DNA from 2 places in the Allofournierella sp. genome. Region 2 is predicted to be linked to the other one. Evidence: riboswitches for the same ligand, from Rfam matches in the RefSeq annotation. Region 2 holds a riboswitch; the other holds the start of a gene.
The links. A riboswitch is a leader RNA that binds a small molecule or an ion and turns the genes downstream of it on or off. The one in region 2 is predicted to bind cobalamin.
Positions count from the first base shown of each region.

Region 1: it holds a riboswitch for cobalamin, as region 2 does, so the genes downstream of both, J7G73_RS09945 (cobyrinate a,c-diamide synthase) here and J7G73_RS02400 (ABC transporter substrate-binding protein) in region 2, are expected to answer to the same signal.

Region 1 is NZ_JAGHKE010000074.1:5,289-8,643, forward strand. It holds gene cobT (nicotinate-nucleotide--dimethylbenzimidazole phosphoribosyltransferase) at 1-212, opposite strand, end outside; gene J7G73_RS09945 (cobyrinate a,c-diamide synthase) at 209-1,576, opposite strand; cobalamin riboswitch at 1,753-1,954, opposite strand; gene J7G73_RS09950 (polysaccharide biosynthesis protein) at 2,005-3,355, opposite strand, start outside.
Region 2 is NZ_JAGHKE010000011.1:25,300-28,654, forward strand. It holds gene J7G73_RS02395 (glycosyltransferase family 2 protein) at 156-1,103, shown strand; cobalamin riboswitch at 1,178-1,372, shown strand; gene J7G73_RS02400 (ABC transporter substrate-binding protein) at 1,598-2,593, shown strand; gene J7G73_RS02405 (iron ABC transporter permease) at 2,590-3,355, shown strand, end outside.

The DNA of each region.
Region 1 (3,355 bases), on a different contig from region 2:
ACCACGCCATTATCCGCGCAGAAAACGAGTAAGGCTTTCTGTTCCAGATCAATGTCCGCCGAGCCGGTGACCGATGCGATCTGGCACAATGCGTCCTCCAGAAGGCCCAGGCTGCCCAGCGGCTTTGCACAGGCGTTCCAGCGGCGGCGGGTTTCCTGCTCCGCCCTTTCGTTTTTCGGCTCGATCTGTTTTAAAAGCTGTGCCAGTGTCACGCCTCTTTCTCCTCTCGCTTTGCATATTCCTTTGCCGCTGCCGCAAAGCGCTCGGCCAGCGGCAGGTCTCCGGCAAGATACAGGTGCGGGAATCCGGCATACAGGCTCTGGGTGGCAAAGCAGCAGCTCCACTGCCTGCCGCCGGAGGTCTTTTCCGCCTGCAGGGCCGCGCCATTCTCGGTGCTGTCCCAGCAATGGAACTCGTGGGCATTGGTGGTCTCGCCGGTGCGCAGCAGCATGCTGTCGCTGCGGGCGGTCAGACGATTGTAGCCGAACCGCACCAGTCCGCCGGTTTTATGGCCCGCGCCGGGCAGCACCCCGGCCATGGGCCAGGCGTCGCCGTTTGCGTCCTCCAGACTCTGGCCCAGATACAAAAAGCCGCCGCATTCCGCCACGGTAGGCATCCCTCGCTCCACCGCCGCCCGAATGGCATGCCGCATGGGGCGGTTCTCGCTGAGAGCCTTTGCGTGCAGTTCAGGATAACCGCCGCCCAGATACAGCCCCGCCGCACCGGCCGGAAGGCTCTCATCATGCAGCGGGCTGAAAAAGCGCAGCTGTGCCCCGGCCCGGCGCAAAGCGTCCAGGCTCTCTTCATAATAAAACTGGAAGGCCTCATCCCGGGCCACGGCGATCATCGGGCCATCCGCACAGGGCTGCTCCGCAATTGCGGGCCCCGACTGCCGCCCGGTCTGGTAGACTGCCAGAAAGCGGGGCCAGTCCAGTGTGGTTTCCAAGCAGGCGGCAATGGCCCGCACCCGCTGGGCCAGATCCTCCACCTCGCCGGCGGTGACCAGACCCAGATGCCGGCTGGACAAGGACGCCTGCTCCAGCTCGGGCAGATAACCCATCACCGGAACACCGGTCTCCTCTTCCAACATGGGCTTGAGCGCGGCATACAATCCGGCGCTGCAACGGTTCAAAAACAGGCCCCTGATGCGGCTGTCCTTCCGGAAGGAGAGCATCCCCTTCACCTGAGCCGCCAGCGTCAAACTGGAGCCGTAGGGGTGCAGCACCAGCAGCACAGGAAGTTCCAGCAGGCGGGCCACATCCCAGGCGCTGGCCTTGTCGCCGCCGAAGGTCATGCCGTCGTAAAAGCCCATCACACCCTCGCACACCGCCGCACCGCAGCCTGCCGGGTGGCGTCGGTACAGCTCCCGCACCCGCTCTTCCCCGGCGAGAAACGCATCCAGATTCCGGCTGGGCACCTGCAGCACCGAGCGGTGGAACATAGGGTCGATATAATCCGGCCCGCACTTGAAGGCCGCAGGGGCCAGGCCCCGGTCTTTCAGCGCCTGCAGCAGGCCGCAGGTGACAGAAGTTTTGCCGCTGCCGGAAGCCGGGGCGGCGATCATCACTTCGAGCATTGCTCCTCCTTATCCAAACAGCGGGCTTTGCCGCCGCACAGAGAAAAAGGCCTCTCCCGCCTTGCCGGATAGCAAAGCGAAGAAAGGCCCGGAAACGTACAACCCACACCGGCCCAGCAGCCGGTGTTTTGCCCTGCGCACGTTTGGTCCGTCCGGCGCGGGGCTTCCTGCCTTTGGCAGTGATTCGTCCGTCAGGCAGGTCTTCCGGCTCAGGCCTTGCGCGCACCGGCAGCGCCTTCCCGGGAAATAACTTCCCAGTGGCTTTTTCTGCCGGAGCTCAGCCTTTACGGCGGCGGTCCCGCATGGGCATTGCACCCATTTCCCTATTCTCCCGGACAGCCTTACACGGCCCCGGGCACCCGGCGGCGATTTAACCTATATACTATACCACAAAACCGGCTGTTTGTATAGGCAAAACGCTCATAAATTCAGGCAGTGCTGCCCGTAGGCTTTCGCCGGGCCAGGATGGCCTGCACCGCGTCCCACAAACCGAAGCGGAGCATCAGAAGGCAGTAAAGGCCGCCGGTGACCACACAGCCCAGCAGCAGCTGCGGCCAGTCGCCACTCACTCCCATCAGGCGCAAACTCCTCTGCCCCAAAAGCGCTGAGATCAGAAAGATCAAGGCAGGCTGCACAAACCACCGGTACCAGCGAGTGCGAATGCGTGCCACCTTCTCGATGCGGAAGATGTTCAGCAGCGCGGACAGCACGTTGGAGCAGATCATCACAAACAAAAAGCCCTTCATGCCCATGCGGGGCATGAGCAGAATCACCAGACCGATTCGAATCAGGGAATCCCAGATGCTGTAGCGGAAGGTAGCCACCTCCTCGCCCAGGCCCTTTAAGATGGAATCGCCCATGGCGTCCAGGTACATGCCCGGCAGCACCGGGGCCAGCACCGCCAGATAAAAGCCGATGGTCTCATCGTGGTAGAGAATGCGGCCCAGCGGGTAGGCATACAAAGCGATCAGGCCCCCGGCCAGCACCGAAAAGGTGGTGGTGAACAGCATGATGCGCCCCACCAGCGTTTCCAGCGTTTTCTGCCGTCCTAAAATGTGAGCTTCGGTGACCTCCGGCATCAGCAGGGTGGCCAGCGGAGTGAGGAAGGAAAACGGAAACAGCAGTATCGGCATGGCCATGCCCTTGAGTGCGCCAAACTGAGCCAGCGACTCCTCCCGGCTGCCCAGAAAGGCCAGCAGGCAGGCGGGAACCAGCGTGTTTTCCACCGTGTGGAGGGCACTGTCCAGGCAGCGGCCTCCTTCCACCGGGGCCAGAATGCGCCAGATTCGCCCGGAGGTGCCCCTGGGCACCTGGGCCGGGGCATCGCCGAAGGTCCGGTTCATATCCCGCTGGTAGTACCACATCACCAGCAGGGTAGATACAACCTCGCTGACCATGCTGCCCACCAGCACCGCAGCGCAGGCGTACTGCACACCCCGCTGCACCGCACCGGGAAGAATCAGCAGCACCAGGACAATACGGATGATCTGTTCAAAAATCTGACTGACCACATTGGGACCTACCTTGCGGCGGGCAAAGAAATAGCCTCGGGCCGCCGAGCCCACCGCCATGAAGGGCAGACTGGGTGCCAGCAGCGCCAGCGAGGGCGCGGCCCGTACATCCCCCAGCCAGAAACGGGCAGCAGGCCAGGCCAGGGCCAGCTGCACTGCCCCTGCCGTGAGGCCAAAGGTTAAGGCAAGCCCCATCACCCGGCCTAATACTCCCTTTGCCCGGCCGGGCTGCGGGCGTGCCAGCTCCTCCGCTGCCAATCGGGTGGCA
Region 2 (3,355 bases):
CAATAATTTTTCGCTTTATTTTATTAAATCTTTCATCCACCTTATAATATTTTTCATGTATATTTTGCAGGGTTTGTTCTTTTTCCCGCTCTGTGTTATAATATATACTGCCCGTGCTGTGCGGCCGGGTTTCAGCTGAGAAAGGCGGTATCTGCATGCTTCTTTCCATCATTGTACCCTGCTATAACGAGCAGGAGTCTCTTCCGCTGTTCTATAAGGAAATCACCCGGGTCGCCGATGAAATGAAGCCGAGCCACGGGGCCGAATTTGAGTTTATCTTTGTGGACGACGGCTCCAAGGATAACACCCTTGCCATCGCCCGCGAGCTGCACCGGCAGGATGCACGGGTGCGCTACATCAGCTTTTCCCGCAACTTCGGCAAGGAAGCGGGCATTTTGGCCGGCCTGCAGGCCGCCAAGGGCGATTATGTGGCCATGATGGACGCGGATCTTCAGGACCCGCCCGCCCTTTTGCCCCAGATGCTGGACGCACTTCTTCACGAGGATTACGACTGCGCCGCTACCCGGCGCACCACCCGCCAGGGCGAGCCGCCCATCCGCAGCTTTTTCGCCCGGATGTTCTACAAGCTCATTAATAAAATGAGCGACGCGGACATTGTGGACGGCGCGCGGGATTACCGGCTGATGCGCCGGAGAATGGTAGATGCAATCCTGTCCATGCCGGAATACAACCGGTTCTCCAAGGGCATCTTCGGCTGGGTTGGCTTCAAGACTAAGTGGCTGGAGTATGTGAACGTGGAACGGGTGGCCGGTGAAACCAAGTGGAACTTCTGGAAGCTGTTTCTCTACTCACTGGAGGGCATCATCGGCTTTTCCACCGCCCCGCTGGCCATTGCAAGCCTGATGGGCATCTTCTTCTGCCTGCTGGCCTTCGTGATGATCATCGTGATCATCGTGCGCACCCTTTTGTTTGGCGATCCCACCAGCGGATGGCCCAGCCTGGTGTGCATCATCTTTCTGTGCAGCGGCGTGCAGCTGTTCTGCATGGGTGTTCTGGGCCAGTATCTGGCAAAAACCTATCTGGAAACCAAGCACCGCCCGGTCTACATCACCCGAGAGACCGAAGAGGATCTGGACGGCTGATTTTTGTTTGCCAGCCGCCGGGCCGGAGCATTTTGCATTTCTTCCTGGATGCACCCACGCATCCGGTTATACTATTAAAAAATCGAACGGCAGGTGTTCAGCCTGTCTGAATGAAAAGGGAAACGGGTAATCAATCCCGTGCGGGACCGCCGCCGTGTGGGCCAGCGCCCCGGCCATCTGCCACTGTTCCGAAGGGAATGGGAAGGCCGGTCGGGCGCGCGCTTTAACGCTCACGAGCCGGAAGACCTGCCTGCCGTTCGCATCCGCCCGGAAAAGGCTTCTTTTCCGGCGCGGAACCCCGCTTCGTGGACGGACCAAACACGCGGCAGGGCGGCAGTACAGCCTGGGGGCAATTTTGCCTCACGGGGTTTTTCCTGTCGCACCTGTTTGCCGCTGCGCCGCTCCGCCTTGCCGGGGCGGCGTATTTTTGTTCTTTGCGGCAATCCGGCCGCATGGAAATATATCCCTCATTCCAATATTCAGGAGGAACATTTATGAAACGCATTCTTTCCGCACTTGTTGCTGTGGCTCTGGCCTTCGGCATGGCCGCCTGCGGCGCACCGGCCGCCAGCACTTCTGCTCCGGCCTCTTCCGCCGCCGCATCCTCTGCTGCTTCTGCAAGCGCTTCCGGCGAGACCGCTGCGGCAGCCAAGCCCACCGAAGACCGCAGCGGTGCCGCCATCACCCTGCCGGATAATGTGGAGACCGTGATCTCCATGGCTCCCTCCATCACCCAGACCCTGATGGATCTGGGCTGCACCGACCAGATCATCGCTCTGGATGCCAACAGCGCCAAGATGGAAAACGCGCCCCAAGGCCTGCCTGTTTTTGACATGATGACCCCGGACGCGGAGCAGATGGCCACCCTGGTGCCGGATGTGATCCTGGTCTCCTCCATCAGCTCCTCCGGCGGTGAGAATCCCTTCCAGCCCCTGCAGGAGCTGGGCGCCACCGTGGTCTGCATTCCCACCAGCTCCTCCATCGAGGACATTTATGAGGATGTGACCTTCCTGGGCCAGGTGATGGGCAAGACCGAGCGCGCCGCTGAGATCAACGAGACCCTGAAGGCCGAGATCGACCGCATCGCCGCTCTGGGTGCCTCCATCCCCGAGGACCAGCGCAAGACCGTTTACTTTGAGATTTCCGCCGCTCCCTCTGCCTACAGCACCGGCTCCGGCACCTATATGGACGAAATGATCAGCCTGATCGGCGCCAACAACATGATGGCCGACAAGGCCGAAGGCTGGACCAGTGTGGACAGCGAGGTAGTTGTCAGCGGCAACCCGGACGTGATCCTCACCAACGTGGACTACATCGAGGACCCCGTGGGCGAGATCAAGAGCCGTGAGGGCTGGGAGGCCGTGACCGCTGTGAAGAACGGCGATGTTTACCAGATCGACAAGCAGTCCTCCTCTCTGCCCAACGAGAACATCGTGACCGCTCTGGAAGAGATGGGTAAGGCCGTCTATCCGGAGGTGTTCGGCGAATGAACCGGTTTTCCCGTCCGGCGCGGTTCGGCCTGCTGTGCCTGGCCGCGCTGGTCGCGGTGATTCTGGGCATCGGGGTGGGCAGTGTGCCCATCTCCCCCGGTGAAATTCTGCAGGTACTGGCCAACAAGCTGTGGGGCGCGGCACTGCCCGAACAGATGAATCCGGTGATCCCGGGGCTGGTGTGGAGCATCCGTCTGCCCCGGGTGCTGCTGGCCTTCTGCGTGGGGGCTTCCCTTTCAGTAAGCGGCGCAGTGATGCAATCGCTGCTGCAAAACCCGCTGGCCTCCTCCTATGGCCTTGGCGTCTCCTCCGGTGCGGGTCTTGGCGCGGCGGTACTCATCGTCACCGGCGTGGCGGACAGCGCCGCAGGCACCTTTCTTTTGCCTGCGGTCTGCCTGTGCTGCGGCCTGGCCACCATGGGCGGCGCGCTGGCCATCTCCACCCGGCTGGACCGCAACCTCTCCAACAACACCATCATCCTGATCGGTATGGTTCTTTCGCTCTTTCTCAACGCCATTATGACCACCCTGTCCGCCGCCAATCCGGATTACACCCAGCGCATCACCCTGTGGCAGCTGGGCAGCCTTTCCATGAAAACCTGGAAGCAGCTGGGCCCGGTGGCGCTGGCGGCACTGGTCTGTATTCTGGCATTCTGGCGGCTGGCCTCCGAGCTGGATCTGCTCAGCTTCGGCGAAGAGCAGGCCTCCGCCATGGGCATGGAGCGCAAACGCGTCAAGTGGCTGCTGGTGCTGCTGGTAGCCC